Regions from separate parts of the Mesorhizobium sp. BR115XR7A genome, predicted to be linked through region 2. Evidence: riboswitches for the same ligand, from Rfam matches in the RefSeq annotation. Region 2 holds a riboswitch; the other holds the start of a gene.

Region 1 (6,033 bases), on a different contig from region 2:
GGGCCGCATGGCCGCGCCCTGGAGCTTTGTCATGTTGGAAAGCCATCAAGTGACTGAACATCACCCCAAACTCGGCGAGTTCGGCTACGCCGGCGACGATCACGTCGTTCCCTTCGAGGTCGGTCCGCTCGACGTGCGCGGCCGCACGGTCCAGCTTGGGCCGATGCTCGACGCCATCCTTGGCCGCCACGATTATCCCGAGCCGGTCGCCCGCCTGCTGGCGGAAGCCTGTGTGCTGACCGTTCTGCTCGGCACCTCGCTCAAATTCGAAGGCAAGTTCATCCTGCAGACCCGCACCGACGGGCCTGTCGACATGCTGGTCGCGGACTTCTCCACGCCCTCGGCACTGCGTGCCTATGCACGCTTCGATGCGGATCGGCTCGAAGCACTGGTCGCGGCAGGCGAGACGTCCCAGCAGACGCTGCTTGGCAGCGGCGTGCTGGCGCTGACCATCGACCAGGGCGCCCATACTCAGCGCTACCAAGGCATCGTCCAGCTCGACGGCGAAACGCTGGAAGACGCGGCGCGCACCTATTTCCGTCAGTCGGAACAGATCCCGACCGATATCAGGCTCTCGGTCGCCAAGCTGCTGACGCCCGGGATCGGCGGCGCGCGCGAGCAATGGCGCGCCGGCGGCATCCTGGCGCAGTTCCTGCCGCAATCGCCCGAGCGCATGCGCATTCCGGACCTGCCGGGTGGGGACGGCGATCCGCGCGAGGAAGTCCACGATCCGGCCGATAATTCCTGGCAGGAACTCCTGGCCTTGCTCGGCACCATCGAGCCGACCGAATTGATCGACCCGACCATCGGCGCCGAGCGGCTGCTGTATCGTCTGTTCCATGAGCATGGCGTGCGCGTCTTCGGCGGCGTTCCCGTGGCCGACCAGTGCTCATGCTCCCGCGACAAGATCCGTGGCATCCTCGAAGGCTTCTCCGCGCAGGAGATCAAGGACAGCACCGAGGATGGCGGCATCCATGTCGCCTGCGAATTCTGCTCGACGCAGTACGACTTCGATCCAGCCGAGTTTGCGGCTCAGTAAAGCCTTTCCTTCTCTCCGTTCCGCGGGGAGAAGGTGCCCGAAGGGCGGATGAGGGGCGGCGCGACCGTCGGCGCTCAGTTCACCGTGCGCCTTGTCCCCGGCAGATCGAGCGAGAAGGCCGGGATGGCGATGTCGAACGTCTCGCCGCGCTTGTTGCGCATCGTGTAGCGTCCGACCATGATCCCGGAGGGTGTCGAGAGCGGGCAGCCGGACGTGTACTGATAGCTGTCGCCGGGATTGAGTTCCGGCTGGTCGCCGACAACGCCCGGCCCGCGCACCTCCTCGACCCGGCCGGCACCATCGGTGATGTGCCAATAGCGCGACAGAAGCTGCACGAACTCGTCAGACTGGTTGTCGATCGTTATCTGATAGCCCCAGACGTAGCGGTTCTCCTGGGGATCTGAACGATCCTCCAGATAGAACGGCCTGACCTGCACTTCGATGTTGCGCGTCACGGCGCGGTACATGAGCGGCTCCAAAACAATCCGACGACTTTCGACGCTCGCGGTGAGCAGGTCAACGTGCGCGTCTTGTCGCGCCTGGGATTGAAACGCAGGTGCCGGCAAAGAATGTCATTTAAGTGACACACGACAATGGTGGTGTGCGCGAACCGGGCGACTCGGCCCTCTGTCGAACTGTTGAAAACGGCCGCGACGCGGGCCGACTTCCGGAGTGACCAGATCTCGATGGAACTCACTCTCATATCCGCCTCGCTTTCGACCGCACTCATCCTCTCGAACGCTGCCAGCATCCTGCTTGCCGCTTCACAGCTGAAACGGCGCACCACGATTGCCCCGCCGGCGGGCAGATCGCCGGCGGTGTCGATTGTCGTCCCGTCGCGCGGCGTCGAGCCATTCACACATGAGACGCTGGAACGCGCCTTCGCGCTCGACTGGCCGCGCTACGAACTGATCTTCTGCGTCGCCCATGCCGACGACCCGGTGGTGAAACTGATAAACAGGGCGATTGCCCGGTTTCCGCAGGTGCCGGCCCGGCTGTTGATCGGCGACGATCGTGTCAGTGCCAATCCAAAGCTCAACAATTGCGTCAAAGGCTGGGAAGCGGCGCGCCACGACTGGGTCATTCTTGCCGATTCCAACGTTCTGATGCCTCGGGACTATGTCGAGCACATGATGGCGGCGTGGCAGCACGGTACCGGCCTTGTCTGCTCGACGCCGATCGGCTCCAGGCCAGATGGTTTCTGGGCCGACGTCGAATGCGCCTTCCTCAACACATTGCAGGCCCGCTGGCAGTATGCCGGCGCGGCGCTCGGCCTCGGCTTCGCGCAGGGCAAGAGCATGCTGTGGAACAAGCCGATGCTGGACGCCAATGGCGGCATACGCGCGCTGGCCGCCGAGATCGCCGAGGACGCCGCCGCAACCAAGCTGGTGAATGGCCTCGGCCTGCGTGTCAACCTCGTTGCCGCCCCCTTCGAGCAGCCGCTCGGCCAGCGCACGTTTGGCGAAATCTGGTCGCGCCAGGCCCGCTGGGCGCGCCTGCGCCGCGTCACCTTCCCGCTGTTCTTCGCACCCGAGATCCTGACTGGTGCGGCAGTCCCGCTGGCTCTTGCGCTGATTGCCGCGGCGAGCGCCGGCGTCAGCCTCTGGGCAACCGCGATTGCCGTGCTGACGGCATTCTATCTTCCGGAATGCGCTCTGGCCCTGGCCAAGGGTTGGCACGTCTCGACGGGCATGATCGCGGCGACGGTCGCGCGGGACGTCATGCTCCCGGCCATCTGGGCGCGCGGCTGGCTCGACGGCGCCGTCGACTGGCGCGGCAACGCCATGACCATCCGGACCAAGACGGCGGAACTGGAGGAGACGCCGTCGAGCGCCTAATCGCTGCTGACGACGCTGCCTGGACCAAACCTATTTGGTGGCCTTCAAGGCTTGCGCGATATCTTCCAGCAGATCGTCCGTATCCTCCAGGCCGACCGACAGCCTGAGCGTACCGGGCCCGATGCCGAGTTCGGCGCGGGCCTCATCGCTGAGGTTCTTGTGGGTGGTCGTCGCCGGATGGGTGATCAGGCTCTTGGCATCGCCCAGATTGTTCGAGATCAGCACGATGTCGAGGGCGTTCTGCAGGGCGAAGGCCGCCGGCTTGCCGCCCTTGACGTCGAGGCAGATCAGCGTCGAGCCACCCGACATCTGCTTCTTGACGATATCGGCCTGCGGGTGGTCGGCGCGGCCGGGATAGATGACGCGGGCGATCTGCGGCTGCCCGGCCAGGAAGTCGGCGATCCTGCCGGCGCTCTCGGTCTGCTGGCGCACGCGCAGCGGCAAGGTTTCCAGGCCCTTCAGCAGCGTCCAGGCGTTGAACGGCGACAGGCTGGGACCGGTGTGGCGGAAATAGTCGTGCAGGTTCTCGTCAATCCACTTCTTGTCCGACAGGATGACGCCGCCCAGGCAGCGGCCCTGGCCGTCAATGTGCTTGGTGGCCGAGTAGACGACGATGTGCGCACCAAGCTGCAACGGCTTCTGTTGCAGCGGCGTGGCAAAAACATTGTCGACGACCAGCCGCGCGCCGATCGAATTAGCAAGCGAGGCGACGGCGGCGATGTCGACGACCTCGAGCGTCGGGTTGGTCGGACTTTCCAGGAAGAACAGCTTGGTGTTCGGCCTGACCGCCTTTTCCCAATTGGCGATCTCGGTGCCGTCGACCAAGGTCGCCTCGATGCCATAGCGCGGCGCCAGCGTCTCGACCACCCAGCGGCAGGAGCCGAACAGCGCGCGCGCGGCCACGATGTGGTCGCCGGCCTTGACGCTGCACAGAAGGGCAGCCGTCACCGCCGCCATGCCCGACGCCGTGGCGCGCGCGTCTTCGGCGCCTTCAAGCGCGCACATGCGCTTTTCGAACATGTCGACGGTCGGGTTGGCGTAGCGCGAATAGATGAAACCAGGCTCTTCGCCCTTGAAGCGGGCCTCGGCGGCCTGCGCCGTCTGATAGACATAACCCTGGGTCAGGTACATCGCCTCGGAGGTTTCGCCGAAGCCGGAACGCAGGGTTCCGCCATGCACGAGTGCCGTCTGAGGTTTCCAGTTGCGCTTCTTGGTGCTCATAGCTTTGTTCCAGACACAAAAAAACCGGCCGCGAAAGTCGCAACCGGTCCATACGGCCTTGCGGCCCGACGGTCCTTTAGCGACTTGTTTAACGTGGCTGCAAGCCGACCGGCCAAATCACCACGGGATAACGACCCTTTAGACCCGCGCCACGCTTGCGTCAATTGCCGGCTTCATTAAGACGTTTGTACCAAGGCAGGTTCCGCAGAAGTGCCCGGCGGTTTTGCGGCAAGAACCTGCAACAAACAAGAACCTGCAACGAATAGAGACCAGTCTTGGGGCGGAGCCAGACTTTGCGGCAGACAGGCATTCTTCCCGATCAGGACATTTCGGCGCTGTTCCGGTCCGGCGCGCTGAAGTCGCCGCGTGCGCTCGATGCCGACCAGATCCAGCCGGCGAGCCTTGATCTCAGATTGGGCGAAAAGGCCTGGCGGGTTCGCGCCTCGTTCCTGCCCGGTCCCAACCACAAGGTGTCGGAAAAGCTCGATCGGCTGCAACTGCACGAGATCAGTCTGACCGAAGGCGCGGTCCTCGAAACCGGCTGCGTCTATATTGTGCCGCTGCTCGAAAGTCTGGCCCTGCCGGCTGACATTTCGGCCTCGGCCAATCCGAAGAGCTCGACCGGGCGGCTCGACATCTTCACCCGCGTCATGACCGATCGGGGCCATGAGTTCGATAAGATCGCCGCCGGCTACAACGGTCCGCTCTATCTCGAGGTCAGCCCGCGCACCTTTCCGATCATCGCGCGCACGGGTTCGCGCCTGTCTCAAATCCGCTTTCGCACCGGCAACGCGCTGCTTTCGGAAGCCGAGTTGCATGAGCTGCATCGTGCCGAGATGCTGGTCGCCACGGAGCCGCCGAACATTTCCGGCGGCGGCATCGCGCTGTCGATCGACCTCAATGGCGACAAGGATGGGCTGGTCGGCTATCGCGGCAAGCACCACACCGGCCTCGTCGATGTCGACAAGCGCGCCGCGCAGGATGTCCTCGACTTCTGGGAGCCGATCCACAAGAGCCGCGCCGGCGAACTGGTGCTCGATCCCGACGAGTTCTACATCCTCGTCAGCCAGGAGGCGGTGCATGTGCCGCCGCTCTACGCCGCCGAGATGACGCCGTTCGATCCGCTGGTCGGCGAGTTTCGCGTCCACTATGCCGGCTTTTTCGATCCGGGTTTCGGCCATTCGGCGGCCGGCGGCACCGGCAGCCGGGCGGTGCTCGAAGTGCGCAGCCACGAAGTGCCGTTCATCCTCGACCACGGCCAGATCGTCGGCCGGCTGGTCTACGAGCATATGCTGAAGCGACCGCAGGCGCTCTACGGCACCGATCTCGGCTCGAACTACCAGGCGCAGGGCCTGAAGCTGTCGAAGCATTTCCGCGCCGTGCGCTAAAGTCGAAGCTGCCGACCTCGCTCTTGTGGGAGAGATGCCCGGCAGGGACGAAGGCGTGACTGAAACCTATTGCTAGATCGGCGGGACAGCGCCCCGCTCTGGCTTGCCAGCCATTCCCCACGAGAGGGGAATCACGCGCTCATGGCTTCAAAGCGCCTTCACCGACACCTTCACCGGCTTCTCGATCTCGAGCGGGTTGCGCAGCGGCAGTCCGAAATCCCCGGCCTCGATCTCGAACACGTCGCCGGCTTCCGTCTTGATGCCGTCGGCGAAGGATAGCGTCGCGGTGCCGAACATATGCACATGCACGTCGCCAGGCTGGCGGAAGGCCGAATATTTGAAGTGGTGGTGTTCGAGATTGGCGATGGTGTGGGACATGTTCGTTTCACCCGACAGGAAGGGCTTTTCCCACAATGCCTTGCCGTCGCGCAGGATACGCGACGTGCCGCGGATGTCCGAAGGCAGGTCTCCGATCAGGATCTCCGGACCGAAGGACGCATTGCGCAGCTTGGAGTGGGCGAGGAAGAGATAGTTCACGCGCTCGGTC
Region 2 (6,033 bases):
GCCATACCCGAGCAGAAGAATGCGATCGAGCAGGGTTTTGGCGCCCTGGCGCTGCTTGGCAGCGAACCGTCCATGCCGCTGAAAGTGGTCAAGGGCAAGGCTTCCCTCGGCTTCATTCCGCTGGGCAAGATCAAACCGGTCAACTAACGGATGGCGGGGCCGGCAAAGCTGCTGAGCGTCGGCGCACTGACGCTTGACACCATTCTTCGTGTCGAATCACTGCCCACGCATCAGGGAAAATTCATCGCCTCGGACGGCATCCAGATCGCCTCGGGCATGGCCACGAGCGCGGCCTGCGCCGCGCATCGCCTGGGTGCCGAGGTGTCGCTATGGGCTAGCGCCGGCGACGATCCGGTCGGCGATCTGCTGATTGCCGGGATAGAGGCCGAGGGCGTCGATTGCAGCCATGTACGCCGCGTCAGCGGCGCCCGCTCGGCACTGGCCTCGATCCTGGTCGATGCGCATGGCGAGCGGATCATCGTGCCTTTCTACGACGCGCGCGCGCAGGCCGATCCCGAGGTTTTGCCGTTCACCGACATAACGGCATTCGACACCGTACTGGCCGACGTGCGCTGGCCGGGCGCCGCGGCGCTTGCCCTTAAGACGGCGCGGGCCGCCGGCCGCCCAGCCATACTCGATGCCGATACCGCGCCCCTGGCGGTGCTGGAACGATTATTGCCGCTGGCCTCGCACATCGTCGCCTCGGAGCCGGCGGTCCGCATTATATGCGGCCACGCGCTGGATCTGGAGACCGCCTGCATCGATTTGGCGTCCCGCACCGATGCGTTCGTCGCGGTCACCGGCGGCGCGGCGGGTACCTGGTGGTTCGACCGAAGCGCCGGATCGTCCCGCCATGTCGAGGCACCGAGGGTCAAGGCGGTCGACACGCTGGCCGCCGGCGATGTCTTTCATGGCGCCTTTGCCGTCGGGCTGGCGGAAGCCATGGCGGTCGAGCACGCACTGCGCTTTGCCAGCGCGGCCGCCGCGCTCAAGTGCCTGCGCTTCGGCGGCCGGCTGGGCGCGCCGGATCGAGCGGAGACGCTCGCCATGATGGCAACGGCCTGGCCGGTTGAAATCACCTAGCTCTTTGCCGGATGCTCGACCGCCTGGCGGCCAAAATCGGGCGCGTCGATATCCTGGCCCGCCTCGATGATCGAGCGGCGCACGGCGCGGGTGCGGGTGAACAGGTCGAAGAGCTTGTCGCCGTCGCCCCAGCGGATGGCGCGCTGCAGGAACGCCAGGTCTTCCGAGAACCGCGCCAACATTTCCAGGATGGCATCCTTGTTGTGCAGGCACACGTCCCGCCACATGGTCGGATCGGAGGCAGCCAGACGCGTGAAATCGCGAAAACCGGAGGCGGAATATTTGATCACTTCCGTCTTGGTCACCGATTCCAGATCGTCGGCGGTGCCGACGATGTTGTAGGCGATGATGTGCGGCAGATGCGAGACGATGGCCAGCGTCATGTCGTGATGCTGCGGGTCCATAGTGTCGATGTTGGCGCCGCAGCGGCGCCAGAATTCCGACAGCCGTTCCAGCGCTTCCGGATCGGTGCGCGGCACCGGCGTGAAGATGCACCAGCGGTTGTCGAACAGGTCGGCAAACCCGGCATCCGGGCCGGATTTTTCGGTGCCCGCCAGCGGATGGCCAGGAATGAAATGGACGCCTTCAGGCACATGCGGCTGCATCTGCGCGATGACCGAGGCCTTTGTCGAGCCGACATCGGTGAGGATCGCCCCCTTTTTCAGCGCCGGCGCGATTTCCTCCGCTACAGCGCCGGATGAGCCGACCGGCACGGAGACAATGACCAGATCGGCATCGCGCACCGCGTCCCCGGCATCGGTGGTGTAGGAATCGCCAAGGCCCAGTTCCTCGGCTCGCTTGAGCGTTGCCGCACTGCGCGTCGAGATGGCGACATGGCGAGCCAAACCCTCGCGTCGGATGACACGGGCCAGCGACGAGCCGATCAGGCCGATGCCGACCAGCGCGATCTTTTCGAACATCGGTGATGCCATGGTGTTCCAGCTCTTTAGACGTTCTAGCTTTTCAGGAATGTCGTGAGCGCGGCGACAACGCCGCGATTGGCCTCTTCAGTGCCGACGGTCATGCGAAGCGCGTTGGGAAAGCCGTAACCTGAAACGCGCCGCAGAATATAGCCGCGCGCGCTCAGATAATCGTCAGCCGCCGCCGCGGAATGCTTCTGATCGTCGGGAAAATGAATGAGCAGGAAATTGCCGACGCTCGGCGTCACGCGCAGCCCAAGTCTGGTCATTTCGCCGCTCAGCCAGGTAAGCCAGGTCTCGTTATGCGCCACGCTACGCTCGACATGGGCACGGTCGCGGATCGCGGCGATGCCGGCCTCGATCGCTGTCGCATTGACGTTGAAGGGGCCGCGCACACGATTGATGGCGTCGACGATATGCAGGGGACCATACATCCAGCCGATGCGCGCGCCGCCGAGCCCGATCTTGGAGAAGGTGCGGGTCATCACCACGTTCTCGGCGCTGCCGGCCAGCTCGATGCCGGCTTCGTAGTCGTTGCGGCGGACATATTCGGCGTAGGCCGCGTCGAGCACCAGGAGCACGTTTCCCGGCAGTCCGGCATGAAGGCGGCGCACCTCCTGGAACGGCACATAGGTGCCGGTCGGGTTGTTGGGATTGGCCAGGAACACGATTTTCGTGCGCGGCGTGACGGCCGCCAGCATCGCGTCGATGTCGGCGCGCTCGTCGGTCTCCTTGACCACGACCGGGGTGGCACCTGCCGACTGGATGTAGATCTTGTAGACCATGAAGGCGTGTTCGGTGAACATAGCCTCGTCGCCGGGCGCGAGATAGGTCTGCGCCAACAGGCCGAGGATCTCGTCCGACCCGTTGGAGCAGATGATGTTTTGCGCGTTGAGGCCATGCACCTCGGCGATAGCCTCGCGCAACCGCTTGGCGCTGCCGTCGGGATAGATGTCGAGTTTGCCGGCGACCTCGCGCGCGGCCTCGATCGCCTTCGGCGAAGGCCCAAGCGGATTCTCGTTCGACGACAGCTTGTAGACCTTGGCCACACCGGCGGCCGCCGAGCTTTTGCCGGGCACATAGGCCTCTATGTCCATGATGCCCGCGCGCGGAGTTGGACGTGCCTGATCCGGTGTCTGGTTCATATCTTGCAAAATCCGTCGAAAACGCCTCCATCCGGAGGCCGCTGCGGAAATACAAGCCATGGCACGCAATGTCGAGAGGTGGCAGTGGTGCCAGCCGCCGCCATTGACGGCGAGGCAGGCGGGTTCTAGAAAGACGATTGACAGTTCCGTGGTGATTTGGCCGGTCGGCTTGCAGCCACGTTAAACAATTCGCTAAAGGGCCGTTTGCGTGACGTAACCGGCTTTGCGAAGGCAATGCCGGTTTTTTGTTGTCCGCGACCGGCCGGACGGACGCATCGGCGGCGGAGATCGGCAGCGATTTCCACGAGCGCACGGTGCAGCAAGAGAGACGTGATGGCCGCTCTGCGTGCAGGAAAGACCAACAACGAGGCCGACCAACCGTCGAGCCCGGTGTTACGTTTCGGACCCGACAAGCCGCTCAAGCTCGACGCCGGCACGCTGCTGTCGCCGTTCCAGATCGCCTACCAGACCTATGGCACGCTGAACGATGCCCGCTCCAATGCCATCCTCGTCTGCCACGCGCTGACGGGCGACCAGCATGTCGCCAGCACCAATCCGGTAACCGGCAAGCCCGGTTGGTGGGAAGTGCTGATCGGACCGGGCAGGATCATCGATACCAGCCGTTTCTTCGTCATCTGCTCCAATGTCATCGGCGGCTGCCTGGGTTCCACCGGCCCGGCCTCGACCAACCCGGCCACCGGTAAACCCTATGGCCTCGACCTGCCGGTCATCACCATCCGCGACATGGTGCGCGCGCAGCAGATGCTGATCGACCATTTCGGCATCGAGAAACTGTTCTGCGTGCTCGGCGGCTCGATGGGCGGCATGCAGGTTCTGGAATGGGCGTCGAGCTATCCCGAGCGCGTGTTCTCGGCGCTGCCGATCGCCACCGGGGCGCGCCATTCGTCACAGAACATCGCCTTCCACGAAGTCGGGCGGCAGGCTGTGATGGCCGATCCGGACTGGCATGGCGGCAAATATTTCGAACACGGCAAGCGCCCGGAGAAAGGGCTGGCGGTGGCGCGCATGGCCGCCCACATCACCTATCTGTCGGAAGCCGCCCTGCACCGCAAATTCGGCCGCAATTTGCAGGACCGCGAAGCGCTGACCTTCGGCTTCGATGCCGACTTCCAGATCGAGAGCTATCTGCGCCACCAGGGCATGACCTTCGTCGACCGCTTCGATGCCAACTCCTATCTCTACATGACGCGGTCGATGGATTATTTCGACCTCGCCGCCGACCATGGCGGCCGGCTGGCCGACGCCTTCGCCGGCACGAAAACCCGCTTTTGCCTGGTGTCCTTCACATCGGACTGGCTGTTCCCGACCGAAGAGAGCCGCTCCATCGTCCACGCACTCAACGCCGCTGGCGCCTCGGTATCCTTCGTCGAGATCGAGACCGATCGCGGCCACGACGCCTTCCTGCTCGACGAGCCGGAACTGTTTGCCGCCATCAACGGCTTCATCGGCTCGGCCGCGCGCGCCAGGGGGCTCAGCGCATGACCCCGAAAAGTTGCAGACGTTTCGGATCAAGGTCATGCGCCAAACAGGACGGCGAAGCCATGACCCCGAAAAGTTGCAGACGTTTCGGACCAAGGCCATGCGCCGTCCACGAGGCGAAGCCATGAGCGTCAACGGCAGCCAACGCGTCGACCTCGAGGTCGTCGCCAACCTCATCCCGCCGCAATCGCGTGTGCTCGACGTCGGCTCGGGCGACGGCTCATTGCTCGAATTGCTGCAGGACACCAAGCAGGTCGACGGTCGCGGACTCGAGCTGTCGCAGCGTGGCGTCAACGAATGCGTGGCGCGCGGTCTCAGTGTCATCCAGGGCGACGCCGACACCGATCTCGAATTCTATCCCGACAAGGGCTTTGACTTCGTTGTCCTGTCGCAGACCCTGCAGGCCACCCGCAACCCGAAGCTGGTGCTCGACGAGCTGCTCAGGATCGGCAACCGGGCAATCGTGTCTTTCCCCAATTTCGGTCACTGGCGGGTGCGCCTGTCGCTGTTCGTCAAGGGCCGCATGCCTGTGACCAGCGACCTGCCCTATTCCTGGTACGACACGCCCAACATCCACTTCTGCACGATCCGAGACTTCGTCAATTTGTGCGAAGAGCTTGGCGCGACAGTGGAGAAGGCGACCGCGCTCGACGCCAACGGCCAGAAGATCGGCCTGTCGATGCCATGGTGGTTCTGGAATTTCTTTGGCCAACAAGCAGTGTTCCTGCTGAAGCGATAATGAAATGCGCGACGCCCGCAGGCGCGACTGCCAATCCTTGAGGGTGGCCGCGCGCCTTTCAGCAGGTGCGAAAGTGTTGCAGTTGAAGCGCCATGAGCTGGAATTCATCATGCCTGGTCGGTCGAACGACGGCACGACGGGGTGACATGGCAGGTTGTTTTTTGTAGCGTCGCACCGAATCCGATGAGGCCCATCCAGGGGGAAGTCCGATCCATTTAGCCATCCCGATGATCAAAGGACCTGGCGCGAAGGGTGTTTACGCGCTGGAGGCGACCGACGTGATATGATCGGGAAGACCGAACAGGCGCCCCTCGTCACGGTGATCACGCCGACTCACAACCGGCGCGAAACGGTGCTCCGCGCCGTCGAAAGCGTGCTTTCCCAGAGCATGCCGCGATTTGAACATATCGTCGTCGACGATGGTTCGACGGACGGGACCGAGGCGGCGCTCGCCCGCATCCATGACCCCCGGCTGATCTATGTCGGCGCGAAGTGGCGCGGCGCCAATGCCGCCAGGAATGCCGGCATCGAGCTAGCCCGGGCGCCCGTGGTGACTTTTCTTGATTCGGACGATCTCTTCCTGCCGCACCGGCTCGAACGGACGCTGGCATGGTTCGACGACAATCCAGCGCTCGAAGTCCTGCTC

What was found. Region 2 has a riboswitch for S-adenosylmethionine ahead of metX (homoserine O-acetyltransferase MetX). Riboswitches for the same ligand answer to the same signal wherever they lie in the genome.
Region 1: it holds a riboswitch for S-adenosylmethionine, as region 2 does, so the genes downstream of both, LB557_RS16430 (O-succinylhomoserine sulfhydrylase) here and metX (homoserine O-acetyltransferase MetX) in region 2, are expected to answer to the same signal.

Annotation. Positions count from the first base shown of each region.
Region 1 covers NZ_JAIUHW010000007.1:70,345-76,377, reverse strand. The annotation lists gene LB557_RS16445 (Hsp33 family molecular chaperone) at 8-1,039, shown strand; gene apaG (Co2+/Mg2+ efflux protein ApaG) at 1,114-1,506, opposite strand; gene LB557_RS16435 (ceramide glucosyltransferase) at 1,726-2,877, shown strand; gene LB557_RS16430 (O-succinylhomoserine sulfhydrylase) at 2,908-4,098, opposite strand; SAM riboswitch at 4,155-4,232, opposite strand; gene LB557_RS16425 (2'-deoxycytidine 5'-triphosphate deaminase) at 4,392-5,486, shown strand; gene araD1 (AraD1 family protein) at 5,634-6,033, opposite strand, start outside.
Region 2 covers NZ_JAIUHW010000005.1:94,047-100,079, forward strand. The annotation lists gene LB557_RS12185 (DUF2125 domain-containing protein) at 1-147, shown strand, start outside; gene LB557_RS12190 (sugar kinase) at 151-1,083, shown strand; gene LB557_RS12195 (prephenate/arogenate dehydrogenase family protein) at 1,080-2,015, opposite strand; gene hisC (histidinol-phosphate transaminase) at 2,039-3,148, opposite strand; SAM riboswitch at 3,287-3,364, shown strand; gene metX (homoserine O-acetyltransferase MetX) at 3,482-4,651, shown strand; gene metW (methionine biosynthesis protein MetW) at 4,773-5,387, shown strand; gene LB557_RS12215 (glycosyltransferase family 2 protein) at 5,671-6,033, shown strand, end outside.